DNA from 3 places in the Paenibacillus sp. JJ1722 genome. Region 2 is predicted to be linked to each of the others. Evidence: a T-box and tRNA genes for the amino acid it is inferred to sense, from the RefSeq annotation. Region 2 holds a T-box; the other regions hold tRNA genes.
What was found. A T-box is a leader RNA that pairs with one kind of tRNA and senses whether it is charged. The one in region 2 lies ahead of argS (arginine--tRNA ligase), so its partner is inferred to be a tRNA-Arg.
Positions count from the first base shown of each region.

Region 1: it encodes a tRNA-Arg, which carries the amino acid that the T-box ahead of argS (arginine--tRNA ligase) is inferred to sense. The anticodon was not compared.
Region 3: it encodes a tRNA-Arg, which carries the amino acid that the T-box ahead of argS (arginine--tRNA ligase) is inferred to sense. The anticodon was not compared.

Region 1 covers NZ_CP182500.1:4,719,490-4,729,746, reverse strand. Annotated here, with positions in the region: gene asnB (asparagine synthase (glutamine-hydrolyzing)) at 1-867, opposite strand, end outside; gene ACM1ND_RS20945 (hypothetical protein) at 1,031-1,390, shown strand; gene ACM1ND_RS20940 (DUF4870 domain-containing protein) at 1,710-2,003, opposite strand; tRNA gene ACM1ND_RS20935 (tRNA-Arg) at 2,178-2,251, shown strand; gene ACM1ND_RS20930 (TetR family transcriptional regulator) at 2,374-2,982, opposite strand; gene ACM1ND_RS20925 (nitronate monooxygenase) at 3,173-4,147, shown strand; gene ACM1ND_RS20920 (6-phospho-beta-glucosidase) at 4,243-5,586, opposite strand; gene ACM1ND_RS20915 (LacI family DNA-binding transcriptional regulator) at 5,773-6,747, shown strand; gene ACM1ND_RS20910 (helix-turn-helix domain-containing protein) at 6,906-8,324, shown strand; gene ACM1ND_RS20905 (aspartyl-phosphate phosphatase Spo0E family protein) at 8,717-8,884, shown strand; gene thiE (thiamine phosphate synthase) at 8,829-9,542, opposite strand; gene thiD (bifunctional hydroxymethylpyrimidine kinase/phosphomethylpyrimidine kinase) at 9,539-10,257, opposite strand, start outside.
Region 2 covers NZ_CP182500.1:2,334,039-2,344,295, reverse strand. Annotated here, with positions in the region: gene ACM1ND_RS10670 (ABC transporter ATP-binding protein) at 1-724, shown strand, start outside; gene ACM1ND_RS10665 (S-layer homology domain-containing protein) at 850-1,818, opposite strand; gene argS (arginine--tRNA ligase) at 2,083-3,810, opposite strand; T-box leader at 3,870-4,128, opposite strand; gene ACM1ND_RS10655 (four-helix bundle copper-binding protein) at 4,206-4,535, opposite strand; gene ACM1ND_RS10650 (MogA/MoaB family molybdenum cofactor biosynthesis protein) at 4,798-5,313, shown strand; gene ACM1ND_RS10645 (nicotinate phosphoribosyltransferase) at 5,380-6,843, opposite strand; gene ACM1ND_RS10640 (cysteine hydrolase family protein) at 6,964-7,530, opposite strand; gene ACM1ND_RS10635 (NUDIX domain-containing protein) at 7,598-8,386, opposite strand; gene ACM1ND_RS10630 (PaaI family thioesterase) at 8,452-8,874, opposite strand; gene ACM1ND_RS10625 (RicAFT regulatory complex protein RicA family protein) at 8,997-9,449, opposite strand; gene miaB (tRNA (N6-isopentenyl adenosine(37)-C2)-methylthiotransferase MiaB) at 9,531-10,257, opposite strand, start outside.
Region 3 covers NZ_CP182500.1:153,643-163,899, reverse strand. Annotated here, with positions in the region: gene eno (phosphopyruvate hydratase) at 1-273, opposite strand, end outside; gene gpmI (2,3-bisphosphoglycerate-independent phosphoglycerate mutase) at 337-1,881, opposite strand; gene tpiA (triose-phosphate isomerase) at 1,883-2,635, opposite strand; gene ACM1ND_RS00700 (phosphoglycerate kinase) at 2,695-3,876, opposite strand; gene gap (type I glyceraldehyde-3-phosphate dehydrogenase) at 3,997-5,007, opposite strand; gene ACM1ND_RS00690 (sugar-binding transcriptional regulator) at 5,102-6,139, opposite strand; tRNA gene ACM1ND_RS00685 (tRNA-Arg) at 6,409-6,483, shown strand; gene clpP (ATP-dependent Clp endopeptidase proteolytic subunit ClpP) at 6,694-7,290, shown strand; gene ACM1ND_RS00675 (PdaC/SigV domain-containing protein) at 7,417-8,526, opposite strand; gene ACM1ND_RS00670 (SIMPL domain-containing protein) at 8,766-9,527, opposite strand; gene ACM1ND_RS00665 (HPr family phosphocarrier protein) at 9,800-10,069, opposite strand; gene whiA (DNA-binding protein WhiA) at 10,206-10,257, opposite strand, start outside.

The sequences.
Region 1 (10,257 bases), 2.4 Mb from region 2:
AACTTGTCCTTGCCCGGTACGGTTGTAATAATCGACAGCTAATGCGGATAGAGCGCTTGAATCCAGCCCGCCAGACAATAAGGTGCACACTGGAACATCCGAAATGAGCTGCCGCTCCACCGTATCCAGCAACAGTTCTCGTACCTTGAGCGCCGTTTCTTCGGTGTTATCCTCATGCGCAATGCTTTCCAACTTCCAGTAGGCTTGAATGCGCACGCCGTCGCGGGTGTAGGTTAGCGTATGCCCGGGACGTAGCTCCTTCATGGACGAATAGACGCCGTGTCCGGGGGTACGTGCAGGCCCAATGATAAAAATTTCGGCCAATCCCTCTGCGTCCACTGCTGCTTCTACTGCTGGATGCTGAAGCAGTGCTTTGGGTTCTGAGCCAAATACGAATACTTCTTCGGTTTGGCTATAAAATAACGGCTTCACTCCCAGCCGATCCCGTGCCAGAAATACCTGCTCCCGCTCGCTATCCCAGACCGCAAACGCAAAAATGCCGTTTAACCGATCTACACATTCGGGGCCCCATTCGATATAGGATTCGAGCAGCACCTCCGTGTCGCATTGTGTACGGAAAAAATGCCCGCGCTGTTGCAGCTCTTTTTTCAGCTCAGGCGCGTTATATATTTCCCCGTTATATACAATCGTATAAGTGATATCCTCCAGCTGCCGGATCATGGGCTGAGCGCCATTTTCCGGGTCCATTACGCTCAGTCTTCGGTGTCCGAAGGCACACGGGTTGGATATCCAGGTACCCGCAGCATCCGGTCCGCGATCGGAGAGCGTTTGTGTCATATTCAGCAGCAGCTCAGATTGATGCATTAAGTCTCCGTTCCACTGTATGAAACCTGTAATTCCGCACATGTCTGTTCATCCTCTCTTTGTCGTGTTCATCCAGTGTTGGAATGAATCAAAAACTAAATCCCCAGTTCATCAGTATATATGCCGAAAAGAAGCATAAAATGTCTGTCCGTTCCGAAAACTACAGATGGGGAAACCCGTCTACTCGCAAGGAAGGAGGGAGACCATGTACTACATCAAGGATGCCAAAATACGCCGCTTCACTGAACTTGACGGAGTGCGCTGTGCTGAGGTAGAGGTGCGGCCCGGTGCCGCAGATGACCCGGAATTGCTGGTCTATATCACGGCCAAGGATCAGACGGATGGTCAGCATGACTATGACATGGTACGGATCATCCGCAATGACGCCGATCTGGAGCTGGATTGGTACGACAATAATCTGCATTCGGCATTTGAGGAAGTGACAGACAAGGCTTTTACCGACTCTACACACATTACTGCTGGTGAGGAGCGAGAGAAGTTTAAAAAAGAATTGCTCTCCTATGGGCAGCTCAGTACAGAGTTCGCCAAGGAGTTCGGGGCATGAGGATATGGTGTGCTATGCCTCGGCTTTTGTTGATTTGGGCTCCGGCGCCATCGCCGGATCAGCGTGAAAGGAGGGGGAAATCATAGACGGCAAAGCGAAGTATAAGAAAAACAAAGGCAGCAGTTATATTCATAACAATGAGTTCGCGGAAGAAGTGCTGGAGAAAAACGTAAGACATGAAGTACGGAAAAGTCCTAAACGCTTTGGGAATAAATAAGCAGCCATTGAACTAAATAGCAACAGCAACTCATCAAAAATGACCCTAAAGAAGCCTCCGTATCCCGCCAAATTTGCGGTATGCAGGAGGCTTCTTTTTGAACTAAGCCGCTTCACGCAGCGTCATAATCCCTTTGTAGATGTTATAAACAAAAACCCCGAGATAGACCACTACGAATAGCAGTACAAACCCGATCACTGAACCTGCATGATTCGCCGTAATAATAAAATACACTAGCGGAATTGCCGCAATAATGGGGAAAATATGCGATAAAATAGCCTTTTTTGCATGTCCCTGAACATATTCGTCCCGTACTGCAATCCACACAATGACAGGTACTAGAAAAGGTGCGAAGAAAATGCTGAAATAACAAAGTGACGACAAAAGACCTCTCACGGATTAACCCCTCCTTTATGCATGGTTCTTTGTACATAATACCCCGTTAGCGTCCAAATGATTCCTTTTGCAGCCAGCTTCCCTATATCATAAAAAAATGCTTTTGACAGTTGCCCGAAATGTGATATAATAATCAATGCGCTGAATACATAAGGTTTTATTGATCACTATCTTGTCCCAGTAGCTCAGCTGGATAGAGCAACGGCCTTCTAAGCCGTCGGTCGGGGGTTCGAATCCCTCCTGGGACGTATAGCAAAAAGCTTCCTACATGTAGGAAGCTTTTTTGTTTTTCAGTGCTGCCAAAGCGCTGCGCTACCTGCGCACATGGTGGATTTTATCCGGTGAAGCTAATGGAGAGGGTATTCCATGTTCATGGAGCTTGAAAAAAGGTATGATGCATTCCAAATTTGATATTATCCATAATAATATTTGCCACATCCTTTGGAGTCATATTTGGTGAATATTCATACCACCATTTAACCGTTGTCATTGCAGATGCTGCAAACAAACGAGTTAATAACTCCTGCTTTTCTGAAAGTTCCTTCTTCGTAATTTCTGTTCCATTGCTATTTTCACGAAGACATTCCCCGGTTCTCCTTTCAAATATGCGTGTCATATCTTCATAGACATATAACTCCATATTTTTATTCCACAATATAAGGTACCAATCTTTATGATCATACATAAATTGGAGTTGTTTTCTTAAAGCATTCAAGGATTCGATGTCATTATTCTCCAGATTAAAAGATGCTAGATTAATATTGTTTGAAAGTTCTTCTAATGTTGATTTTACCAATGATTCTCTTAGCTGATATTTATCTTCATAATATTTGTAGAATGTAGAACGATTAATTCTTGCAGTTGTAGTAATATCTTTTACGGAAATAGATGAAAAGTTTTTTTGACTAATACATTTAGCAAACCCATGTTTTATATTTTCAAGTGTTTTCACAACACGTAAGTCTGTTATCTCATTCAATATGTTCACACTCCAATTCACTAATTCTACATATTAAAAACAACAAAAGCTATCAGAACTGTTGTTTAAGCAACATTCAGGGTAAGCCTTACTGATATTCTGAATCTTTTTTCTTTATTATAATCTTAATATAAAAGAATATTTGTATAAATGGTATCCATTTTGTTCAATATGAAAAGGAGAATCTTTTATGTCTAACAATCGTTTATGTAAAGTTTTAGGAATTGAAAAACCAATTATTCAAGGACCTATGGCTTGGGTTTCAACAGCACCATTAGTTGCAGCAGTTTCTGAAAGTGGAGGTCTTGGTGTATTAGGAGTAGGATTTGCTCCTTTAGATTTTATTAGGGACCAGATTATTGCTACAAGAAATCTTACGAGTAAACCGTTTGGAATCAATGTAATTATGAACTCTGAATTATTAGATCATGTAACTAAAGTTGCTTCGGAGGAAAAACCACCAGTAATTTATGCAGATACGCTAGTGGGACTTGATTTTGAGTTATCCCGAAAATACTTTTCTATATGGCATGAATTAGGAATAAAAGTAATCGTAAAAGCAAGTACAATTCAAGATGCAATGACTGCGGAGAAAGCGGGGGCTGATGCAGTTATTGTAAAAGGCTGGGAAGGTGGCGGACATACTACTTATGAAGCAACAACGGTTCTTGTTCCACAAGCAGCGAACTGCTTATCTGTACCAGTGATAGCCTCTGGCGGTATTGCAGATGGAAGAGGAATGGCAGCAGCTATCGCTCTTGGTGCTGAAGGCATTGAAATGGGAACCATTTTTATGTGCGCAGAGGAAACAGTAGTACATGCAAATGTAAAAGATGCCATGTTAAAAGCTGGTGACATGGAGACTGTGATAACAGGATATTCTACTGATGAGCCATGCAGACAATTGAAGAACAAGCTTTCAGAGGAAATGACGGAAATTGAAAACAATTACAGCAAAAAAGAAGCAGCAGTAAAACTAAAAGAAGTTGCTGAAAGTTCTTTGAAAAAGGCGATGCTGGAAGGCGACGTTGAAGAGAAGGGCGCTGTTATGGTAGGACAAATAGTACCACTAATAACTGAGATTAAGAGTGTAAAAGATATCATAAATGATGTATTAGAAGGATACCATGAAACAATATCTAAGATGACTAAGTTTGAAGTTTAAAAGTTAATGTCATTATAAACGGCCGTGATCCCAACCGAAATGAGGGAGACGACCGTTTTTTCATACGTCCAGCATGAACAATCTGTTTTATAAATTTATACCGTCGCCTTCTCCTTATGAGCAAAGAATTGAGGTAGATGCTCTTTGTGTGCTTCTAGCAATTCATCCAGTACGGTTTGAGCAATGTCCCCGCTTGGTACGAGCGGATTCAGGGTGAAGGCTTGCAGTGCGGTTGCATAGTCACCGGTGACCGCCGCTTCAATCGTCAGCTCTTCCATTGCCTTCATTACTTGCAGCAAGCCCCGCTGTGCAGGTGGGAATTTGCCAAAGTTGACAGGTTCGGCGCCATGGGCGCGAATGACACTGGTCACTTCGATGGCGCTATCATAAGGAACATCATCAATCGCACCATTGTTACGTGTACTAACCACCATCAATGTGCCTTTGTTGTTATAAATGGAATTAATGATCTCACAGGCTGCATCGCTGTAATGCGCACCGCCGCGTTTGGATAGTTCCTCTGGTTTGTAATCCAGATTCGGATCTTTATACAATTCAAACAGACTTTCTTCCAGACGTTTGACGACTTGGCCCCGAGTTCCTTCGTTTTTGGCTTCCTCTAATTCTTCCTTGAGCATGTTATCCGTCATATAGTAATACCGATGGTAAGGACAAGGCAGCATTTTCAATTGACGAACTTGATCATACAGGAAGCGCATGTTTCTAATATTTTCAACGACCTTCTCCGGTTTTGCGCCAGGAGCGTACAGTCCTTCAATGACTTGCTCTGTTAATTCGGCCCCTGTTTTGTCATAAACTTTGTGCCAATGAAGGTGGTTAATCCCTGCAAATTTAAAGAACAGCTCTTCTTCCGGTTTGTCCAGCACAGCTGATGCACTCTTGATCGCGCCGATTGGAACATTACATAATCCGATGACTTTATCCCACTGACCATAACGAAGCACAGCTTCGGTGACCATACCCGCAGGGTTGGTAAAATTGATCAACCATGCATTCGGACACAGTTCTTTCATATCTTCGACGATATTGAGGATAACGGGTATGGTGCGAAACGCTTTGAACATTCCGCCGGCACCATTGGTCTCCTGACCGATCATGCCATGTTTTAACGGAATACTTTCATCCTTAATCCGGGCTTCCAGCAAGCCTACCCGAAATTGGGTCGTTACAAAATCGGCGTCCTTCAACGCTTCCCGACGATCCAGTGTCAAATGTACCTCACAATCAATGCCTGCGGCCTTCACCATCCGTTTGGCCATGGCACCTACAATCTCCAGTTTTTCACGTCCTGCCTCAATATCTACCAGCCACAATTCCCGAATGGGAAGCTCTGCATAACGTTTGATGAAGCCTTCTACTAATTCTGGTGTATAACTGGAACCTCCGCCAATGGTTGCAATCTTTATGCCTTTTTTCATGGTTAGTGCCTCCTAAGTATGTTTTTTTAACCGCTTTCTTAAGCACAAATTCACTGTAATCCCTGTAATGCATTACAGGTCAAGCGCTTTTAAAAAACTTATTTTGGGAAGGTGACAATTATAGGGCGGGCACTACGAACATGCTAAACACGAACATGCTAAAATAGGAAGAACGAGGTGAGAAAAATGGCGAATATTCATGAAATTGCAAAGCTGGCAGGTGTATCCTCGGCTACGGTGTCCCGTGTCATTAACAACCATCCGTATGTAAGTGAACCGACAAGACAGCGTGTGCAGGAGGTCATAGACCGACTGGATTATGTTCCTAATCTAAATGCGGTATCTTTAAAAAAAGGCATGACCAAGCTCATAGGGATTATTTCACTTTCTTTTAATGATTCATTGGGTTTATTTGTGCGTGGATTTACAATGTATGCTCAGGAGCATGGCTTTAATATAGCGCTGTTTATTACGAATGGGGAGAAGGGGCGAGAACTTGAAGCGCTGGAAATGTTGCGGAGAAAGCAACTGGACGCCTTGGTCTGTATGATTCGTGTTAATGAGTGGAGTGTGATTGAGCATTATACAAAATATGGTCCGATTGTGACCTGGCAGCGTGTAAACATTGAGGCAATCCCGTCTGTATTTATGGATCAGTATCAGGGCTATACGCTGGCGTTGGAACATTTGTACGCCCGAGGATATCGGAAAATTGTGAATGTGTACGGCAACATGCGGGGGTTGAACACAAAAGAACGCATTCGAGCTTATCATGACTTTTGCGAAAAATATGATTTGGATGCTGAGGCCTTCCCGCATTTTTATGATTTAAATTCAATAGAAGCTGGTGAACAAATAGCTCATTGGTGGGCAGAACGAGAACAAACAGATAGACCAGATGCCTTTGCCTGTTCTACTGATTATTTGGCAGCAGGTCTTTTGACTGAAGCACGGAGACTCGGTGTTTCTGTACCAAGGGATTTTGCAGTAGTAGGCTTTGATAACACCGAAATATCGCATTTGCTTGATTTAACAACGATTCATTACCCGATAGACAAGCAAGCGGAGAATGCGTTTATTATGATTTGCAATGCCCTTGAAGGGCTGGATGAAACGATACATCATCTGGAATTCAAATTAGTAGAGCGAGCGACCACCTGATTCCAAAAGGGACTTCTTGTTAGTGGTTATTAATTACCATATTCAAGTTTATATAGTAGGAATAATGGAAGAAAAATGTTGACACATGTTAATAATTGGTGAATAATTTGAGGTGAAAGTATAAAATTTGGATTTTTTGTATGAAGGGTGGTTATGACTTGGGACATACACCTACGATTTTGGCGAAGTTAGAGGATTATTTAGGGGAAAATAATTTGACGCTGGCACAATTTGCCGAACATTCAGGTGTTCATCAAAGAACACTTAATAATTGGATTGCCAAGCATCGTCCTGTCGCGATACATCAGCTAGATCGAATCACTTGGGCTATGGGACTACCAGAGGGTTTTTTTTACGAACTATACATAGATAACTACATCATTGAGCGCTCCCCGGATTGGAGGCGAATTGAGCCGTTGTTGTTTCGCTGTGCGGAACTGGACAAGTTGGATGCTATCCAGCTTGTAGTGGGACATATTATGGACAATCTTCTATATTCCCCAAAGTTATTTGATGCAGCAGAAAAATTATTCGCACAAGGTCAACACAATGCTGCATTGTTGCTCTACGAAGGGATTGCGGAAGGCGAGAAGTACCAGCACTCTGAACGCTTGGCTATCTGTCAGTATCGTCTGTTTACCATTCAGGTGGGGAACAATCAGATCCGAAATCTCAAGGCGGCTACACGATTTGAACCCTTTGTCGAACGTCTGAATGAAATAGATCAACTTGATGCGTTAAAAGATTTGGCGAATGTGTATCGTTCTCTGCGTGAATGGGACAAGCTCGATGCAACTGCTCGAAAAATGAGAGCCAAAGCGGAGATCCAATATTCTTTGAAACATCAACAGAAAAAGCGAGAGTGGGAGGAGTCTGAACAGAGGCTGAGTCGCCCGATGTTTGTGTACATTACCTATGCTGATTTACTGTGTGCGAGTGTCTGTGAAGCGCAAGGCGATTATCAGCAAGCATTACAATTTACGTACGCCTACTCTGATTTAGATTGGGTGATCGAGACAGACCAGGAAACCCAACACTGGGTCAACTTGTTCAAGCATTGGGCAGAAGGTAATACTTTTGTAAATAGACTCCTATCTGGAGATACCAATGTGCTTCCTCATTATGTTGAATATATTGCATCCACATCAATCACTACCGAGAATGAAAAGCTATCCAAGTTGCTGAACGTTATGATTGCTGCTAACCGATATGCAATAGATATCAATGATATCCTTTCACGTTTTGAAGTGGAGATTAATTCTTTTGCTCTGCTATCACAATCTACTGATATGTACACCCAACAAGTGATGCCGGATTATTTTGCATGGTTTGGTTACGAACTGGCTTATTACTATTTAAGGCGGGGAATGTACAATGATGGCTTTAAACACTTAATATATGCACTGGTAAAAGCCCACCTACTAAACAATGAGACTTATTTTATAAACTGTACAGGGCTTTTTGCACATTTCCAAGCACATGCGCTTCCCGAAACAAGGGAAGAGTATTTCAAACTATTAGAAAAGGTGTGGTTAGACAATGTTGAAAAAAATGATTCTGCTGGTCATCGCAGCTAGCTTCTTGTTTATTTTAGCAATGCCTGTTCAGTCGCATAACCAAAATCAAAGAATAACGCCTCACGTACAAATTGGAGGTGCTTAAACGGCTAGAAACAAAGACAATTCTCACCGACTAGTTCAAGTTTGGGGAGTTCAGCGACTATTAGAGATCAAACCAAATAAGGTTAATCTCTAGGTCAGAATTGGCATGTATGCTCTATATTCATTGGATTTCTTTATGAAAAGGGCCTCTGTTCCACTTAATTAGTGGAAACGGAGGCTCTTTTAACGTGGATTTAGGGGCATCTTTGTTTATGCAAACTTTTGGGATGTTCTTTTTTTGTTAGGCGCATCATTCGAAAATCCAAAAAACGTCTTTTTGTCATAAAATATGACATATAGGAGGGATCATGCTGATGAACCAAGGTGTGACTTTACTTTGTGTCGAACGAGCTAGGAAGAAACTGTACCAGGTCCAGAAAAAGTATGGATTTTTAACACATCCCAAAGTAATAGAACAATCTAAAAAGCTGGATGATCTGTTGAATCATTATCAAACATGTAGATCGGATCATTGAGAAATGATACCATATTTTTCTTTAATTCCTTGACCGCACCTCTAACCTGTTCTGACTGTGTCACGGCTGAAATCACCGCCACACCATCTGCACCTGCACGTGCGACTTCCTCAACACGGTCCACTGTAATACCTCCGATCCCAACAATCGGCACATCAATTCCCGCTTTACGCATCTCATATAAAATTGCCGGTCCCTGTACGGCATGGGCATCATCTTTCGAGATGGTGGGATAGATGGGTCCGACGCCGAGATAATCAGCACCTTGCAGGATGGCTCGACGTGCTTCCTCAATGGTATGGGCAGAGACGCCTAGAATTCGATTTCCGATTCGCTCGCGGACGGATTCGGCGGATTCATCGTCCTGACCGATGTGAACACCGTCGGCGTCGAGTTCAAGAGCCAGCTCCACATCGTCATTGATGATGAAGGGGACACCAGCGTGACGGCACAGTTCCTGTAGCTGGCGCGCAAGTTCGAACATAGGAACGCCCGTTAACGCGCCGAGACCCTTTTCCCGGAACTGGACCATGGTTGCGCCGCCAGCTAGAGCCTCTTGCACGACCCAGCCTGGTTCCGCGAGGCAATTCACGCTTCCAAGCACCAGGTACATCTGTAGCTGGCGGCGCACCACCTCTGACAACATTCTACCGCTCATAGCAGCACCTCCTGACGACGTTGGTAGGCCCAATGATTGGTGGGTCCATGTCCTTGTCCAAGCTGCAAAGGTTCCTCAATCGCTGCCTGGATGAAGGCTTTGCCATTCGAGATAGCCTCCGGTACAGACATCCCTTTCCCTAATTCCGCGGTAATCGCTGCTGAGAAGGTGCATCCTGTTCCGTGTGTATGAACAGTCCGTACTCGCTTGCCGCTCAGCTCTGTAAAGGCGGTTCCGTCAAAGAGTAGGTCCACAATCTGTTCGCTGCTCTCGCTCTCGTCAGCGTGGCCACCCTTGATCACAACGAATTTTGATCCCATACTGCTAATATGTCTCGCAGCCTCGCGGCGATCCTCCATCGTATGGATACTGATCCCTGTCAGGGCTTCCGCCTCCGGGATATTCGGTGTAACGACCAGGGCCAAGGGGAGCAGGTCGTCCTTCAGAGCCTGCATCGCTTCTGGCTGCAGCAGCTTTGCGCCTCCCTTGGCAATCATCACGGGATCGACGACAACCTTTTTCCAGCCGAACTTTCGAATCTGCTTGCTCACAAGACGGATGATGCCCGCATGAAACAGCATGCCAGTCTTCAGGGCATCCACTCCAAGGTCTAATCCTACAGCTTCGATCTGTTCCGCTGTTGCTTCCTGTGGCAGCGGATATACGCCGTGGACCCCTAAAGTATTCTGTACGGTAATGGCCGTAATAGCCGACA
Region 2 (10,257 bases):
ACAGCCCGGGCAAACAGTTGCCCTTGTCGGACATACCGGATCAGGCAAAAGTTCGATTATTAACCTGCTATTCCGGTTCTATGATCCGCAAAAAGGAACGATCACCATTGACGGAACATCTGTCAAAGACATCCCTAAGCAATGGCTTCGCCATCATATGGGTATTGTTCTTCAAGATCCATATTTGTTTACAGGTACGGTAGCCTCTAATGTCAGTCTCGAAGACAGCCGAATCACGAGAGAACAGGTGAATAAAGCGCTGCATGACGTTGGAGCCGACAAATTGCTGGCCCATTTGCCGCAAGGATTCGATGAGCCTGTTATTGAAAAAGGTAGCACTTTATCAGCCGGGCAACGCCAGCTAATTTCCTTCGCTCGTGCACTAGCCTTTGATCCCGCAATTTTAATTCTGGATGAAGCTACTGCCAATATTGACACCGAAACGGAAGCGCTCATCCAATCCGCTCTTGAGGTACTCAAGAAGGGACGTACGACCTTTATCATTGCTCACCGTTTGTCCACCATTCGCAGTGCGGACCAAATTTTGGTACTTCATCGGGGTGAAATTGTTGAACGGGGTAGCCATGACGAACTTATGACTCAAGGCGGTCGTTACTTCCAAATGTATCAGCTCCAGTCGGGAACAGTTGCAACAGATTCGGCTTCATCCTCTGCTACGCCTTCTGCGCAAGATGACCTGCTTGCAGGCAAAGTCAGCATTTAAAGCTTGAATAGCCCTATTGCTTAGGGCTAACGATTAACATTTGGTATGAAAAAAACCAGCAAGTCTCCCCTACAAATTGGAGGCTCGCTGGTTTTATTTATATCTATAACATAGGGCTCGTAATTTTATTTAGCTACAGACGTGCCTGTTCCTGTGGGCGGAAGCACTGTTCCATCTACTGCTTTAAGCGTAACCTTATACTTGCTGTCTACCAATGTGCTTGTGTGGGTATCCGTAATGACCTGAATATTCATTTCCCCTGGCTTTGGACTAGTCAGCTTGTAGTAAATTACTGCATTCGTATCATCTACGTAGTCGATGTGATCCACTTCAATGCCGTAACCTGGATTAGGTGCCTGCAGACGGGTGATTGTCACTTTGTTCTGCTCGTCATTTGCCTTCTCTATACTCATACTAATGTTATTTTGTTGAACCGGATCTACAGGCTCAGCCGGATTTTCAGGAGTAGCTTCAACCGTTTTATGACTTTGTACAAATTCGGATGCGTTATAGACCATTTCTGCTGCCTCCATCCGCGTTACTTTACGATCCGGGTTAAAGTTGCTCTGTTCGTCCAATTTTGCAATTTTGGTCAATAGCAGGAATTGAACGGCTGCATTTGATTCCTGGTCTAGTTTTTTGCCATCCGCTACATTAATTAACATACGGACAGTTGGATATTCACCCGTTGCACTCACTGCTTTATACAGAATATTCGCAAATTGTTCTCTTGTCATACGGGTGCTTGGATCAATATCTGGTGACAAAGGGATTTGGTGTTGGGCTGCAATCCGATAGGACTGGGCATACCATGCAGAAGCCGGAATGTTTGCAAAGGAACCCGTTGTGAAATCAGGCATTACCTGAAGATCCATTGCACGAACAACCAAGTGTACTCCTTGTGCATACGTGAGCGTTTGATCCGGTGCAAATTTATCCTTGGTTATTCCTTGAATAATTCCTTTGTCCTGAAGTGAGTTTACGATCTTCTCCTGTTCAGTTCCCTTTATATCACGAAAAGCAGAGGCCGACGTAGCTACTGCCAATGAGCAGATGACAAGCAGGGCAGCTGTCACGCTTTTGTTCTTTTTCATGAGATACACCTCCATGTTTACTTTGCTTCTACACTTACCGACGCAATAAAAGCATCAAATGTTTCAAATATGCACAAATTGGTTGCAAAACAGTGGAATACCTGCGTTTAGTGTACCCGTCTAACTCTTTTCTGCTCACAATCTTTATACATACCCAAAAGTGCCTGTAACCGATTTATTTTTTTACAGTATTCCTTTGGAATATCCAGGTCTGGGTAGCAGTCATCCCGCCAGCAAAAACTCGCTCCCCTTTGTTCGCTTTGCTTACATCCGATTCGGTGCTTTCAGACCAAGAAGTTGCAGCGCGCATGCCAGAATATCGGCAGTTTGTTCCGCCAACTGAATACGCCACTGTCCACCATCGACAATCCTTTCCTTGGCGTAAAAACGGTTAAACGCCTGGGCCGTATCCAATGCAAATCTCGCAATTACCGAAGGCTCCAGTTGGCGAACCGCACGTATCAGTTGTCCGTGATAGCGATCCAACTGCTTAAGCAGCGCCCAACCTGTGTCACCCAACATTCCATCCGATACGTCATTCAAATCACGAGAATGGCTATCTTGGACAAGGGCGTTGTCGCTAGAATTGGTATTATCAACATCGACGCGAGCGTGAGCTTTCTCCAGAAGGCTGCGAATGCGCGCATGAGTATACTGCACATAAGGCCCGGTCTCGCCTTCAAAGGTCAGCGCCTCCTCCAACGAAAAATCCACTTCATTCAGCCGGTTGTTTTTTAAATCACCAAAAATAATCGCCCCGATACCAACGTCCTCAGCTACTGCCTGTTGTTCCTGCAAATCGGGGTTCTTCTGAGTAATGATGGCTTGAGCACGCGCTATAGCTTCATCCAGCACCTCCTCCAGTTTGACAACTTTTCCGCGTCTTGTGGACATTTTCTTACCCGCAAACCGCATTAATCCAAACGGCACATGCTCACATTGCTCCGCCCAAGCCTCCCCTGCATGCTTCAGCACCGCAAACACCTGCTGAAAATGCAACTTCTGTTCTCCACCAACGACGTACAGCAACCGATCAGCCTTCATCACTTCATGACGATAAATCGCTGTTGCCAGATCACGTGTCGGATAAATGGTGGTCCCATCCTTTTTTAGAATAAGACACGGAGGCAGTTCCTCGTCTTCCAGACGAACCACGAGCGCACCATCACTTTCCTCCAGCAATCCTTTTGCTCTTAATTGAGCAACAACTGCCTGCATCTTATCATTGTAAAAACTTTCTCCCAGCACATGGTCAAATGTAATGTTCAGACGCTGGTACATACGATCAAATTCACCCAGACTAACTTCAACAAAAAACTCCCATAGTTGTTGAGCCTCAGCATCCCCATGCTCCAAACGTCGGAACCACTCGCGGCCTTCATCCTCCAAAGTCGGATTATGCTCGGCCTCCTGATGAAAACGAACATATAGCTTCAGCGATTCACCAATCGGATCATGTTGTAGCTGCTCCTCATTTCCCCATCTTTTATAGGCCGCAATTTGCTTGCCAAACTGTGTTCCCCAATCCCCAAGATGATTCACACTAATTGGAACATATCCGGTTTCACCAAGAATACGATACAAGGCAGCACCGATAACAGTAGAGCGAAGATGACCGATACCAAACGGTTTGGCAATATTGGGCGAGGACATATCAATAACTACCCGCTGTCCGTGCCCGATATTGGGCCTGAGGAAATCGGCCTTGCTCAATTCAGCAAGCATAAGTGGAATATGAACAGATCGATCCAATGTTATATTTACATAGGCACCCGATGCTGAAGCAGTTAAACCTTCTTCATGATTCACTAGCTCCGCCAATTCCAGTGCAATGTGCTGTGGAGACTTTCGAAACTTTTTGGCCAGCACAAAACAGGGAAACGCCACATCTCCCCATTCAGGCTGCGGAGGCACCTCAAATAAAGATAAAATTTCTTTCTCCTCCAAGCCCGTATGGGCCAATATCGCTTGAGCAGCAATCCTCATCAACATGATCTCTCTCCTTCTTTTTATAGAATCTAACAAAAAAAGCCCCCGCCTCTTGAAATAATTCAAGAGACGAGAACTTCAATATCCCCGCGGTACCACTCTTCGTAAATCGGTTGTGCAGCTAAAGCTAACTTACACAAATCGCGATTTCACTCCAATGACTAATAACGGTGTCTGCCGGGCTGATCTACTAGAAATTCTGCTCGTTGGATCAACCGTCTCCCGGGTGCGCTTCACATCGGACCTCATACCGGCTTACACCTCTTCCGGCTCGCTGTAATGATACGGCTCCGCTGCTACTCTCCCGTTCCATGACGTTAATTCCAATCATTATACAAACCTATTCAGTAGAAAGCAACCTATTATTTCCTCTTCAGGCACTAGTTCCATATATGTAATTACACTGCCACCAACTGGCGGCACGCCTGAACGCAACGACGGCAGGCTTCTGCACAATGCTTGCAGTGATCATGGGAATGCTTGCTGCATTCAGCAGCACATACCTCACAGGCCTTGGCGCACAGCTCACAGATTTGCTCGGCAAAATCCGTTCCACGCTGCAGCATTTGAGCAGCAAATCCGCATATTTCTGCACATTCCCTACTCACTCGAATACATTCACGCAGCATAGCTAAATCATATTCCTTCAAACTCGCTACGTAACATACATTGCAAGCGTTCATACATTCCAGGCAAGCATCCACGCATTGTTGGTATGAATGATTCATATTACATTACCTCCCAGTTGTTGACCCTGCTGTACTATTACCCGCTGACCCTTGAGATTAATCATTTGATGTGCGCGCTTTCAATAAAATAAAAACAAAGTAATCCCGACTTATGTAAGGAAGTGTACTATATTCCAGTGTGCAAGTGCAAGGATATTAATCACATGGATTTTTAGCCCCTGTTTCTGACTTGCATACACTCAGTCATTGCTCTATTGTAAAAAGTGTATGTCTAACCACCGATCAAGGAGTGAGCATTTCAATGAATATGTCTTCTGTAGAGGAGCATCGACAGGAATCCCCGCAACAGGTTAATTGCATGGTCGTGACTGTCTCGGACACCCGCACCGTGGAAACAGATACTGGGGGACGACTGCTCATGGATCTACTAGAAACCAATGGATATAAGGTTGTTCGATATGTCATTGTCAAGGACGACTACGAAGGTATTCAGCAGTTAGTATCCGAAGCAGCGGCACAGAATGAAATCGAGGCTGTACTTTTGACAGGCGGCACTGGTATTTCTCCACGTGATACTACATATGAAGCCGTCTCCTCTCTACTGGATAAGGAACTACCTGGCTTTGGAGAAATCTTCCGTTATTTAAGCTTTGCTGAGGACATTGGTTCAGCAGCTATATTAAGCCGGGCTGTAGCTGGCACTGTGGGCCAGACAGCTGTATTTTCTATGCCTGGCTCACGCGGAGCCGTTCGTTTGGCAATGGAACGCATTATTGTCCCTGAGCTACGACATGTGATGAGAGAAATTTATAAATAAGCTCCTATTTCCTACATGCCGCGACACAAAAAGGCACCCCATACATTCATGAGGTGCCTCTTCCAACTATTCTTTTTCTTCAACTTCGGGCTGCATATAGCTATCGATCAGCTTTTGCTTCAGCTCCCATACCTTCTCGCTCAGATTTACACGATAAATTTCAGGGTTCAGCTTCCGCAAATATTCTGGCCAAAACAGTTTCAACTGTGAAGTATGGTAGGCACGAATTTCATCCAGCTCAGGAAGCTCATATACCTTCTGTCCATTTATAAAAATAGGCTCAAGCATTGGTACGGCTTCATAATTTTCTACATACTTCTTCATATACGGATGCAAAGGGTTAAACAGCTTCAGGCGCTTACCATTACGCGGACGCTCTTCATCCGGGAAAGAAATATAATCGGCCACAGCTCTCCCTTTTTTCTTATCCACAATGCGATATACATCCTTCTTGCCTGGTGTGGATACTTTTTCTGGGTTACCCGAGATCTTAATCGTCGGCAACATTTCGCCATCCACTTCACGCTCAACCAGCTTGTACACCCCGCCAAGCGAAGGTTGATCTGAAGCCGTAATAAGCTGTGTTCCTACACCCCATACATCAATACGTGCCCCTTGGGCTTTCAGGTTAAAAATCGTATTTTCGTCCAAATCATTGGAAGCTACGATTTGTACGTAATCTAAGCCTTCAGCATCGAGCATTTCCCGCGCCTGAATGGATAGATAAGCCAAGTCACCGCTATCCAGACGGATTGCATTCATACGCTTGCCCTGACTCTCCAGCATTTTTGCTGTCCGAATCGCATGAGGAACACCACTTTCCAGCGTGTCAAAGGTGTCTACCAACAGTGTAACCTGGTCTGGTAAAACCTTCGCATACACGTCAAACGCCTCCTGCTCCGTCATAAAGGTCTGCACCCATGAATGGGCATGTGTTCCCTTCGTCGGGATTCCAAAGTGCTCGCCTGCCAGCATATTAGAAGTCGCGTCAAAACCTGCCACATAAGCTGCTCGTGCTCCCCAAATCGCCGCATCTGCTTCCTGCGCACGCCGTGTTCCAAATTCGAGCAGTGTATCGTCACTTGCCACCTGCTTGATGCGCGATGCCTTTGTCGCAATGAGTGTCTGATAGTTCATAAAATTCAGTAATGCCGTCTCGACAAGCTGCGTTTCCATAATCGTTCCTTCGACACGTACCAGAGGCTCGTTTGGAAAAACAAGTGCCCCTTCTTTCATCGAATGGACTGTTCCACCAAACTTAAACTGGCGCAGCGCCTCCATGAACATGGGATCGTAATTCTCCTCCTGTTCAGACAGATAGCGAATGTCCTCTTCTGTAAACCGCAAATTTGCAATATAATTCACAATGCGTTCCAGACCAGCGAACACGGCGTATCCATTACCAAAAGGGAGTTTACGGAAATACGCCTCGAACACAGCTTTACGCTGATGACTTCCGTTCACCCAATGGGCGTACATCATATTAATCTGATATTTATCTGTATGTAATGCGAGGCTCGTTGACTGCATCGTAATCATCCTCTCTGACTGTCCCCAGGTTTGTGGCAGCGTACCGCCTCATCTGCCCAGATTCAGCAATATCCGGCTCCATTTTGTTATCGGACATTGGTGCACAATCGTTAAGTTATTTTACTTCTTCTGACGTAAAACCGTATCCTCAGCCGACCGTACCGCAGCTCCAAGACTTCCCTCAAAATGACCCAAAGCCCAATCATGTCCAGCTTGATTAAAGCTCGCCACAGCGTCCTTGTATACAGTAATAGCAAAACCTTTGTTATAAGCATCTACAGCCGTATGCAGCACACATATATCTGTACACACACCAATTAGATGAACTTCCAGAACACCACGTTCACGCAGCCTGAGCTCCAGATCTGTGCCCGCAAAAGCACTGTACCGTGTTTTATCCAACCAGTAGATAAGATCACTTTGTTGCTCATAAAGGCTACGAAGCTTGCCATACAAATGTCGTCCGTTGGTTCCACGTATATTATGTGGAGGAAACAGCTTGCTCTCCGGATGATAAAGGTCGTTCTCCTCATGCAAATCCACAGCCATGACAACAAAGTCCCCTTGATCCACATATGCCTGCGTAATTGCTGCGATCCGTTCATCCAACTCAATCGCAGGTTGTCCTACAGGCAAACTACCGTCCACAAAATCTTTCGTGTAATCAATAACAATTAGTGCCTGCATCGTACGGTCAGCTCCTTATCCTCAAAGTGATATTGTACGTTCTATGCGTAACCTATTACATTAGGCGTTACGTGTAGATAGATAAACGCGGTACTCTGTCACTAAAACGGTACAACTGTGCCGGTCTTTGTGAATACTGGTTGGAACTGAGCGGTTTGCCATTCTCATCACGCACCTCTTCCAGTATTCCCTGCCTGCTACGAGTCGATGTTATTTTGCGAATAAAGTTTGGCTCTTCGAAATCCGGTACGACACTCTGAATCACCTGATATAATTCACCCAGTGTAAAATGTAGCGGTAAAAACTGCTTGGCTATCGTCGTCTGAAGCATCTGCAACTGAATTTTGCGATAAGCATCTACAATGATATCCCGGTGATCGAATGCAAGCTCCAATTCCTCCAACGCTTCGCGGATCGTGAATAGCCCAACCTCGGAAGCATCATCGGCCGCCTGACGCTGTTCCAACATCCATTCTTCTACTAGCGCAAAAAACGCATGCGATATGATCCACCCGCGCGGATCACGTCCCGGTCCACTATATACACCCAAATACTCCAGATGCCCGCCGTCCACACCCGTTTCCTCTAACAGCTCCCGCTTGGCAGCTCCATACATGGATTCATCTTCCTGACAAAACCCTCCAGGCAACGCCCAGCGTCCTGCAAAAGGCCAACTGCGGCGCTTGATGAGCATCACTTTCAGCTCACGAATCGGCAATGTCTTTGTTACCGTCTTGCGCTCCCGCTTCGTTAAGGTAAACATAACGATATCCGCCGGAGCTCCATCCGGGGTACGGTATTTCTTAATGTTGTACGACGCCTTTTGCGCCTCTTCGTTTATACGATTGCTATCCATTGGCATCACCATATTATATCGTTTTGATAAATTCATTATGACATACTAATTTTTTTTGTCAAGTGTCAGGCCTTGCCTGAATCACTTGCTTGTGTACGTAATACTCGGAAGGTTGCTGTAGATGTAGAACCGAGTGTGCCTTCACTATCTCTTACTTCCGCCTCAGTGGTTATCGTGCGACCTCCTTGATGAAGAATTCGCGCCCTAACCTCCAGTCGTCCTTGCCTCATGGGTGACAAGAAATGAACATTCAGGTTCGTCGTTACACATGGATCCATATTTCGTGAAGCCATACTGACCATCCCCATCGCCTGATCCATCAATGAAGTAAGTACACCCCCATGGACAATACCCATCACATTGGTATGCTCTTGTTTGGCCTCCAAAGCGATCTGTACCTCGTTTGCATCAGCTGCAATCAGTTCACACCCTAAATACTCCCAAAAAGTATTATTCTCTCCCTCTAGCATCTTACCCAACTTATCCATTCCCTTGCTTCCATCCCTTCTATGTTGTCCCATTTCTCTTGAAGTCCTATAACCATATACGTTGGCAAAATGCTTTCGAAAAAAAGGCGTGGAAGCTACGCCTCCACACCATAGATTTCATTCTAATCACTGCAATTCGACGAGGAAGTGCTTTTTCCCTCTTCTACGTTTACCTTCTCAGCAACGGTATCACGGATCGCCATAATCACCATTTGCAGTAGCTCATTAATTTCCACCTGACTCTGCTGAAACTCCGTTACAATTGGAATACCGTCAAGCTCTTCCTGTAGCTCCTGAAGTTCGGCCTCTATTTTGGCAATCATTTTTTGATTCTTCAAGGATTCAAATGCTACAATTTCCTTTTGCTTCTTTTTCATCGTTGCAATCAGTTGCTGGATGCGCCCATGATCCTGAATCTTTTCTTCTGCTTTTCGGAATACCTGTACTTCCTCACTGCTACCCAAAATACCTGCCAATTCTTTGGCTTTTGCCAATATCATTTCGCGATTGACCAAATGATCATGCTGGCGCGCCGCCGATTGAAGTTCTGTTTGTTGCAACCGCTCCTCTGTCATTGTCCATCGCTCCTTTTCTCACTTAGACGGCTTGCACACAGCCCTTTACTCAGACCGCATGCAACCCGCTAGAATATTCTTTTATCCGTTAACTGCTACAGCCGTTTCAACCAGATCACCTTTGATGTAAAAGGTCATAGGTTCCGTAATTTTCACTTGAACAAAGGAACCAATCAGGTCCTTAGAACCCTCAAAATGTACAAGCTTATTGGAACGGGTCCGACCGGCAAGCACTTTGCTGTCATTTTTGCTCTCGCCTTCCACCAGCACTTCAACCACTTCGCCACGCAATCGACTATTAAAGCGAAGGCTGTTTTGGTTCACAGCAATGTTCAGACGCCGGAGACGCTCTTTTTTAACCGACATAGGCACATTATCTTCCATCGAAGCAGCTGGCGTACCTTCACGTGGTGAATAAATAAATGTGTAGGCAAAGTCATAGCCGACCTCGCGCACCAAAGATAGAGTATCTTCAAACTGCTCGTCTGTTTCGCCCGGGAAACCTACGATGATATCTGTTGTCAGAGAAACATGCGGAACAGCTGTTTTAATCTTCGCAGCCAGTTCCAGAACACGCTCACGGGTATATTTTCGGTTCATTTTCTTCAATATATCCGTATTACCGGATTGAACAGGCAGATGGATATGCTCCACCAAATTGCCACCCTTACCAAGCACTTCAACCAAATGGTCATCAAAATCACGTGGATGTGATGTCGTAAAACGTACACGCGGGATATTAATTTTGCGCATATCATCCATCAGATCCCCGAATCTGTAATTCAAATCTTTCAAATCCTTGCCATAA
Region 3 (10,257 bases), 2.2 Mb from region 2:
GTCGATTTCTACTTGGTTCACAGCATCCAAGCCGATTACTTCAGGAGCAATAATTTCGTTCACGTTTTTAACAGCTTGCAGAACGCCTTTACCCAGGTAACGGGATTTATCGTTATCACGAAGCTCTACAGCTTCGTGAGCGCCTGTGGAGGCACCGGAAGGAACGATAGCACTACCGATAGCACCGGATTCCAGATATACTTCAACTTCAACCGTTGGGTTACCACGGGAGTCGAGGACTTCGCGAGCGTACACGTCAGAAATAATAGTCATTTGTACTTAATCTCCTTTGTGAATCATGATTTATTGGTCAAGCCTATACTTATTAAATCAAGCTTACTTGCGGGATGCAATCATAGATTTTCCTGTCATTTCCGCAGGTTGCGGAAGTTGCATCAAATCCAGAAGCGTTGGAGCTACGTCAGCCAGTATTCCATGCTCACGCAAAACGATATTTTCGTCAGTCAAAATGAACGGAACCGGATTAGTTGTGTGAGCTGTGAACGGACGTCCCTGCTCATCAATTTCCATATCCGCGTTACCATGGTCAGCAATGATAATAACCACGCCGCCTTTGGCTTTAACCGCATCTACAACACGTCCAACACATTCATCCGTCGTCTCTACCGCCTTAATCGTTGGCTCCAGCATACCGGAGTGTCCAACCATATCCGGATTGGCAAAGTTCAGGATAATCGCATCATGCTTGTCGGCTTCGATTTCCTTAACAGCAGCATCCGCTACTTCATACGCACTCATTTCCGGCTGCAAGTCATATGTAGCCACTTTAGGCGAGTTGATCAAAATACGAGTTTCGCCAGGAAGCTCCACATCACGTCCGCCACTGAAAAAGAAAGTAACGTGCGGATATTTTTCAGTCTCAGCAATACGCAATTGCTTTTTGTTGTTTTGAACCAACACTTCACCAAACGTGTTATCCAGGTTTTTCGGTTCGTAAGCTACAAAGCCTTCAACCGTTTCGCTGAACAACGTCAGGCAAACAAAGTGCAAATCTTTAGGCAATTTCGGGCCACGGTCAAAACCACGGAAGTCCGCGTTTGTAAATACCTGAGACAGTTGAATCGCACGGTCAGGACGGAAATTGAGGAAGATAACAGAGTCATTGCTTTCGACCAGCCCTACAGGACTTCCGTCAGCCTTCACAATAACCGTTGGCTCCACAAATTCGTCGAACACTGATTTTTCATACGATTCTTTCAATGCTTCCATTGGATCTGTGTATTGAGGGCCTTCTCCGTATACGATTGCACGGTAAGATTTCTCCACACGTTCCCAACGTTTGTCGCGGTCCATAGCATAATAGCGTCCTTGTACAGTCGCAATTTTGCCTACGCCCACTTCTTGAATTTTGGCGATCAGTTGCTGCATGAAGCCTACGCCGCTGTCAGGCATAACGTCGCGTCCATCCATGAAAGCATGAATGTACACTTCAGTTAAGCCTTCTTTTTTCGCCAAGTCCAGCATAGCGAACAGATGGCTGATATGGCTATGCACGCCACCGTCAGACAACAGTCCGTACAGGTGAAGTTTCGTGTTGTTCTTCTTAGCATGTTGCACTGCTTTAACCAGTGTTTCATTGTCGTAGAACTCACCGTCACGAATGGACTTCGAAATACGAGTCAAGTCTTGATATACAATTCGGCCTGCGCCGATGTTCAAGTGACCTACTTCGGAGTTACCCATTTGTCCTTCAGGCAGACCCACTGCTTCGCCAGAAGCCGTCAGCGTTGTATGAGGATACTGTTGTAAATACCGGTCGTAATTCGGTTTGTTGGCCTGCGCAACCGCATTACCTTCTACGGTGTCACGCAATCCGAACCCGTCCATAATAATTAAAGCTACCGGTTTTGGTGCTGTCATCTTACTTCGCCCCCTCAACAAGCGCGATGTACGACGCCGGTTGAAGACTGGCACCGCCCACAAGCGCGCCGTCGATATCGCTTTGACCCAGGTACTCAGTAACATTTTCAGGTTTTACACTGCCACCATACTGAATACGTACAGCATTTGCTGTATTTTCATCATACAGCTCTTTAATCAGACTACGGATATAGGAAATCACTTCATTCGCATCCTGCGAAGTGGAGGATTTGCCTGTTCCAATGGCCCAGATTGGCTCATAAGCAACAACTACTTGTGCAGCCTGATCCTTAGCCAAACCAGCAAAAGCTGCTACAGTTTGCACTTTTACAACCTCTTTGGTTTGTCCAGCTTCACGATCTTCCAGCTTTTCGCCTACACATACGATTGGAGTCAGGTCATGACGGAATGCTGCATGAACCTTTTTGTTCACCGTTTCGTCTGTTTCATTAAAATATTCACGACGCTCGGAGTGTCCGATTACAACGTAGTCTACGCCCAGATCTTTTAGCATTCCACCGCTAATTTCACCTGTAAATGCGCCATCTTCTGCAAAGTGCAGGTTTTGTGCGCCAATTTTAATAGACGTGCCTTTTACTGCTTCAACCAGAGCAGGAAGATTCGTAAATGGTGCGCAAATCACGCTTTCCACTCCTGCAACCTCTGCTTTGCCTTTGATCTCCTCGATGAAAGTTTTAGCTTCTGGTACGGTTTTAAACATCTTCCAGTTACCCGCGATAATCGGTGTTCTCAATGGTTTCAACTCCTAACTATTAGGTGCCCTAAAGCTTTATTCACGCATAGTGCGTTTGATTATTTATCGTTAAGTGCAACAACACCCGGAAGTGCTTTGCCTTCCATAAATTCCAGAGATGCGCCGCCGCCAGTGGAGATATGATCCATTTTGTCAGCCAAGTGGAATTTTTCAGCCGCAGCCGCTGAATCACCGCCACCAATGATGGTGTATGCTTCAGTTGTTGCGCAAGCTTCCGCTACTTCACGAGTACCACCAGCGAAAGGTTCGATTTCAAATACGCCCATTGGTCCATTCCAAACAACCAATTTGGAGTTTTTGATCACATCTGCATAGATTTTACGTGTTTTCGGTCCGATGTCCACGCCTTCCCAATCTGCAGGAATGCCGTCGATATCCACAATGTTTGTGTTCGCCGTAGCGCTGAAATCGTCAGATACAACAATATCAACCGGAAGGTAGAAGTTTTTGCCGAGCTTCTTCGCTTTTTCGATAAATCCAAGAGCTACGTCCAGTTTGGATTCATCCAGTAGAGATTGACCCACTTCATGACCTTGAGCTTTGAAGAATGTATAAGCCAAACCACCGCCAATGATTACGTTATCTGCAATGTTCAGCAGGTTGTCAATCACGTCGATTTTGTCTTTTACCTTGGAACCGCCGATAATGGCTGTAAAAGGACGATCTGGGTTTGAAAGAGCTTTACCGATTACAGACAATTCTTTCTCCATCAGCAGGCCGGAAACAGCCGGAAGAAGATGCGCGATACCTTCTGTGGAAGCATGAGCACGGTGTGCTGCACCAAATGCGTCATTCACGAAAACGTCTGCCAATTCAGCAAATTGCTTCGCCAATTCAGGATCATTCTTTTCTTCTCCTGCATAGAAACGTACATTTTCAAGCAACAGCACGTCGCCGTTTTGCAGTTCAGCCACTTTCGCTTTAACAGCTTCGCCTACCGATTCGTCCACTTTAACTACTGGTTTTTTCAGCAGCTCAGACAAACGTACGCCAACAGGAGTCAGACGCATGGATTCAACAACCTGACCTTTTGGACGTCCAAAGTGACTCGCCAAAATAACTTTTGCACCTTTTTCAATCAGGTAGTTAATGGTTGGCAAGGTTTCACGAATACGCTTGTCATCCGTAATTTTACCGTCCTCAACCGGAACGTTAAAATCTACACGAACAAACACCCGTTTTCCATTCAGTTCTATATCACGTACGCTCTTTTTGTTCATCTCCATATTCCTCCGCACCCTTATAATTTTACGAATCAGGAATTCAAGGCACATTTGATATATAAAGAGCGGAAACAATAACCTGTTTCCGCTCTATGATGTTGCTCAATAAGACTGTTCTTATTTAGCCAGTTTTGCGAAGTATTCCAACGTGCGGATCAATTGTGCAGTGTAAGACATTTCATTGTCATACCAAGCTACAGTTTTCACCAGTTGTTTGTCGCCAACAGTCAGAACTTTAGTTTGAGTTGCATCAAACAAAGAACCGAAAGTAAGACCTTTGATGTCGGAAGAAACGATTTGATCTTCAGTGTATCCATAAGTTTCAGGATCGGAAGCTTCTTTCATCGCAGCGTTGATTTCTTCAGCAGTTACGTTTTTCTCCAGAACTGTTACCAGCTCAGTCAGGGAACCTGTAGGTACTGGAACACGTTGAGCCGCGCCATCCAATTTACCTTTCAACTCAGGGATAACCAAACCGATTGCTTTAGCAGCACCAGTTGTGTTAGGAATGATGTTTTCAGCTGCTGCACGAGCACGACGGAAGTCTCCTTTAGCATGTGGAGCATCCAAAGTGTTTTGGTCGCCAGTGTAAGCATGAATTGTAGTCATCAAGCCTTCAACGATACCAAATTTATCTTGCAGTGTTTTAGCCATAGGAGCCAGGCAGTTTGTTGTGCAAGAAGCACCGGAGATTACAGTTTCAGTTCCGTCCAGAATTTCATGGTTTACGTTGTAAACGACAGTTTTCATGTCGCCAGTAGCTGGAGCGGAGATAACAACTTTTTTAGCGCCGCCTTTCAAATGTTTCTCAGCAGCTTCTTTAGTTGTGAAGAAACCTGTACATTCCAGAACGATGTCTACACCCAGGTCTCCCCAAGGCAGTTCTTCAGGGTTGCGGTTAGCCAAAACTTTAACTTCTTTACCGTTTACTTTGAAGAAGCCGTCATGTACTTCTACTTGTCCTTGGAAATTACCTTGTGTTGTATCATATTTCAACAAATGTGCCAACATTTTGGAATCTGTCAAGTCATTGATTGCTACTACTTCAATACCTTCCACATTTTGAATCCGGCGGAAAGCAAGGCGTCCAATACGTCCGAAACCGTTAATACCAACTTTAACTGTCATGAGTGAGTTCCTCCCAAAGTTCGTTTAGTTTAGTTTTATATATTCAAGACAGACCCGAAAGCCCGTCAAGACAACAATATTCATAAATCCTATATTAATCATTTAAATAACGACTTACAATCTCAACAGCAGCGCCTTCGTCGGTGACTAGAATGTCCTCTTGCCCGAAACGCAGTACCGCATGAATAGCGGCCGCCTTGTTTTTGCCTCCAGCTACACCTAGAACCGTATCGGTACGCCTAATGTCCTCCAATCGGAGTCCAAGCGTCAGCATTCTGTGAACAACGACGCCATCTTCGTTAAAGTAATAACCAAACGATTCAGCTACCGCTCCTTCACTGCTGATCTGGGCAAAGGTTTCGGGATCAAGTTTACGTCTATGTGCCATCGCTATGGCGTTGCCTATCCCGTGAATGATGATACGACTCTCGCGAATCAGGTTCAATATATCCTGAATGTTCGTATCTTCAAGCAAGGAGTTGTAAGCATGATTGCTGAGCAAATCCGGTACATGGAGCAGACGGTATTGAGCGCCTACCTTGCGAGCCATTGTGGAAGCAATTGTGTTGGCCTGCATTTCCATGCTTTCTCCCAAACCCCCGCGTGCCGGTACAAACCACCCACCCTTAAGTGGGCCATTAGAAGGTAGTGCCAGTTGTTCCGCCACGTCGGCAATTGTCGTGCCACCTGTTACAGCGACCACATCCTCGTCGTCCATAACACTCAGCAACGCTTTTGCTCCAGCGCGCCCCAGCTCCTGCTTTGTTAACGGAGAAGCATCCGAATCCCCTGGAACGACAACCACCTTCCTCAAACCATAGGCTTGACGAATCTGGTCCTCCAATTGGGACAGGCCGAACAAGTTGTTCGCAATCGGCTCCAGCTGTTCCAGCAGATCCAGTCCTGCTTTGCTCACCTTCATGCCTACACTCTCAATCTCAATTAGCCCCTGAGCTTTAAGAAGATCGGTTTCGGCGCGCAACACGCGCTCAGTCATGTTCAGTGAAGCTGCCAGTGTTCTGCGTCCAACAACATCGGACAGCATAATCTGATGCAGGATCGTGTACCTTTTTTTCAAAACATCCATGAGGTCGGGCAGAAGCTGCTTCTGTATTTCTAATATCTTTCGCATGCTTTCCACTCCCGCACACTTCTAAGTTCTGTCTCTAATGCTCTATCTCTAACTGGTCTCAAAACGTCCCGGGATAACTTTTTAAGTCCCACGTATATCTTAACCAATATTTGCTCCATATGCAAGTCTATCTGAACCTATATTTCTCAACCATTTATCTGAATATGCGCATTTAATAAAAGCTTGCAATTCACTGCTGTATATCATATAATCATCTTTGTTTCCAATTAACTGTTTAATTAGTTAGTTGTTTGCATTGAATCAACTATGCGCCCGTGGTCCAACGGATATGACGTAGGCCTCCGGAGCCTGAGATCGAGGTTCGATTCCTCGCGGGCGCGCCATTTTAAATGAACGCTTAGATGCTTCTATATAATGTTTTAACCAATAAGAGCGCTGAGGGCTCTTTTTTTTAATCATTAGTTTGACTTTCTTTGACTTTTTGTTTGAAATTGTTTATCATGTGGTTATTACGGTAACAGTTTATAAATAAGGGACGTGTAATCGGCATGTCCACCAAATCCACTAACGATATTTAAGGGAGGTTTTTTGACGTGAGCTATGTTCCTATGGTAGTAGAACAAAGTAACCGCGGCGAACGCGCCTATGACATTTATTCCAGACTGTTAAAGGATCGCATTATTTTGTTAGGCTCGGACGTCAATGACGTTGTAGCCAACTCTATAATTGCGCAAATGCTGTTTTTGGCTGCCGAAGATCCTGAAAAAGATATTCACTTGTATATTAACAGCCCTGGCGGTTCCATTACAGCTGGTATGGCCATTTTCGATACGATGCAATACATTAAACCTGACGTATCTACGATTTGCGTAGGTATGGCGGCTTCCATGGGCGCGTTTTTGCTGAATGCAGGCGCCAAAGGTAAACGTTTCGCTTTGCCAAACAGTGAAATTATGATTCACCAACCCCTGGGTGGTGCACAAGGTCAGGCAACGGATATCGAAATCCGCGCACGCCGCATTCTGAAAATGCGTGATAAACTGAACCGCATTCTCGCAGATCGCACAGGCCAACCACTGGAGCGCATTGAAAAAGATACAGACCGTGACTACTTCATGTCTGCTGATGATGCCAAGGAATACGGTATTATTGATAAAGTGCTAACTAGCTCCTCTCCAGAAGGTGTATAAGAGAAGAAATTTACCTCTTTCGATAACTGGTAAATGAAAAAGCTGCTCCGGATGTCCTTATCCGGTAGGCAGCTTTTTTGCTTTATTGTTTTTTAGGTTATAGACAATTGGACTTATTTATTTCTACTATTCATTCTGTCCCGCAAAAGGCTTTCCACCTTGAGGCAGCAGTTGACCGAACGAGTAGGTGAACTCAGGAATTCCATACGCGTATGGCGCATAATCATACAAATCAAACACGATTGTTACTCCACTGTTAGTCACATAAAAATTCTGATCTGCCGCCAGCTCTTTAAATTTGCCGAATCCTTCGCCAGCCTGAAGTGCATCGATTTTTTTCTTCAAATCAGCATTGAGAAACTTTTTGTAGTTCGGATTTGCCTTCAATACGTCAGACAATTGCAGCAGTTTACCATCAGCGAGCGAGAACGTATATCCTTTACGTGCCGTCATGCCATGCGCGCCACCCGTATACGAGTAGTCCTGCATAATCACACTCAGAATACCATCTTTGTTATAGGCAATCACAAAATCATTTCCGAACTCATACGGTCTTTCTGTTGTAGCCTCTCCCTCAGCCATCATCTTTTTGCCTGCTGCCAATATACCTTCTGCATGCTTTTTAAGCACATTGTTAATGGCCTGTTGAGCCTCAGAATTCAGCTGGCTACCGCTGATTTGCGGGTACTTAATTTTGTAGGACACCTTCGCACTACTCGAAGCTGGAAGTGTTTGAGACGCAATTGTAATCGGATTTAGCTGGCTTTTACTCAGCGTTACTGTTTTCTGAGCTGCATTCCATTGAGCATCTATGCCCAGATAGTCTTTCAGCAAACTCATAGGAATATATAGCTTCCCAGCGATCTGTTTGGCATCCATACTACGTGTATTGATTCCATTGACGTTGACGTAGGCATCCGAGGAAGAAGCCATAATGTAAAGTTTATTGTACCCGCTACCTACGGTATATGTCGCTGTTTTCGCATCATAGCTTACTGGAATCCCCAAGCTGTCGCGCAGTGCGGCCACCGGAATCATTGTACTCCCGTTCACTTGGACACCTTTAGCGGGCAACGTTTTACCATTCCATTGGATGGTGATTCCTGGTTGCTGTGTTGTCGCTTGCTGCTGTTTCGTCGATGCTGCCTGGATATAGGAAACGGGAACAGCTGTGACTCCTGCGAAAATCCCTGCCGCCAGCAGTGCTGAACCCCATTTTTTTGCATGCTTACTCATATTAAATATTCCTCCTGTTAATGATCTGTATTGTCTATGTGTGATAACTACTTTTATTATTATATCTATACCCTATTGTATGTAGTTTACAATCTGTACACTCTCCGATTTCAATATGTACACCTAATAACTCTTAGCTATGACAGACTCATTACAAAAAGGTTTCGGTATACAAAAAAAGCCAGCAAGCCAGCCTGCACATGATGCTGGCCGCTTGTGGCTTCGTTTGATGATCTATATTAGTTCATTTCGTATTGAGCCGACACCTGAACTTTCACTGTTACTTGCCCCGATTGTATCTCTGTCCCGCCACCTGCTACGTCCAAGAGCGATTTTGACATGGCATTTTCACGTTGTGTAAAGATTTGTGCTTCTCCGCCATCTACCGTCACACTCACAAGAGCACCTAACCCGCGTTTGGCTGCCTTAGCTACAGCACTGGCTTTAGATTGTGCGCTTCCCAATGCCTTAGTAATGGCTTCTTCTTCATAAGTCGAAGGATTTTCCACGGAAAAACGTACATTATCTACGTTATTGGCTCCGGACTTGGTCGCCTCATCCAACAACTGACCGATTTTATCCAAATCGCGGTATTTGACGGAAAGTGTATGGTTGGCAGTGTAGCCTTTGAGCTTCTGCCCTTCTTTTTCGTTATAGGTGTAGTTAGGCTGTACATAAAACTGGCTGGTCTGAATGTCATCTGCACTAATGCTCCACTTTTCTTTCAGCAGTTGTGTAACCTTGTTCAATTTTGTAGCATTGGCTTTTTGAGCAGCGGCTGCCGTATTCCCTTCCGATTGTACACCGATAGAGAGATAAGCAATATCGGGCTTCGCCAATACTTCCCCGCTTCCAGTCACATTAATTACACCGTTTACCGTCGAAGCTGTTGACGCAGCATAAGCACGATCTGCCCCCGTCCATAATCCGCCTGCTACTCCCCCTGCCATTAATGCTCCTGCGAGAACTGCCGTGGCTACTGTTTTTGTCCAAAGTCTCATTGAATTCAACCTCTTTCTTGAAAATGTTTGTACCTTCCAGACGGAAAAGACGGAAAAAGGTTGCAGCCAAGCGTACAAATTTCCGAAACAGAGCATGACCACGGGGATTTTAATTATTTATAGTTTGAACTTAATACGGTGTCTATATTCAACAAATCCATCCATAAAACAGTTAACGGAGGAGTTTTCGAAGACTTTTTTCTGGATACAAAAAAAGCCCCAAAGGGGCTTTTCACTAAGAGCATACACCATATCACAAAGCAAATCTTTGTTTATTGATTTTCCAGCTCTACCTTACTAACCAGACTTACTAAAGCGTTTACAGCCTGTTCGGCGTCCGCACCTTCAGCACTAATATTGATTTCAGTACCTGTACTGATGGCAAGACTCATAATACCCATGATGCTCTTGGCATTAACCTTTTTGTCTTCTTTTTCCACAAAAATCTCAGATGAATATTTATTCGCTTCCTGTACGAACAACGCAGCAGGTCTGGCGTGCAGTCCTGTTTTCAAGCGTACGACTACCGGATGTTTTGACATGTCAGCTTACCCCCTCATCAAATAAATCTGGACACTACTTACTCCATTTTATTTATCACATTATAACATTAACCCGGGACAGACACTAGAAAAAAAACTAAAAAAACCGGGGCTGAAAGCCCCACGGACATTCTTTTTACGGAATCAGGCCATTTTCGCCCCTGATTTTGTCAGCCATCTCATCAATT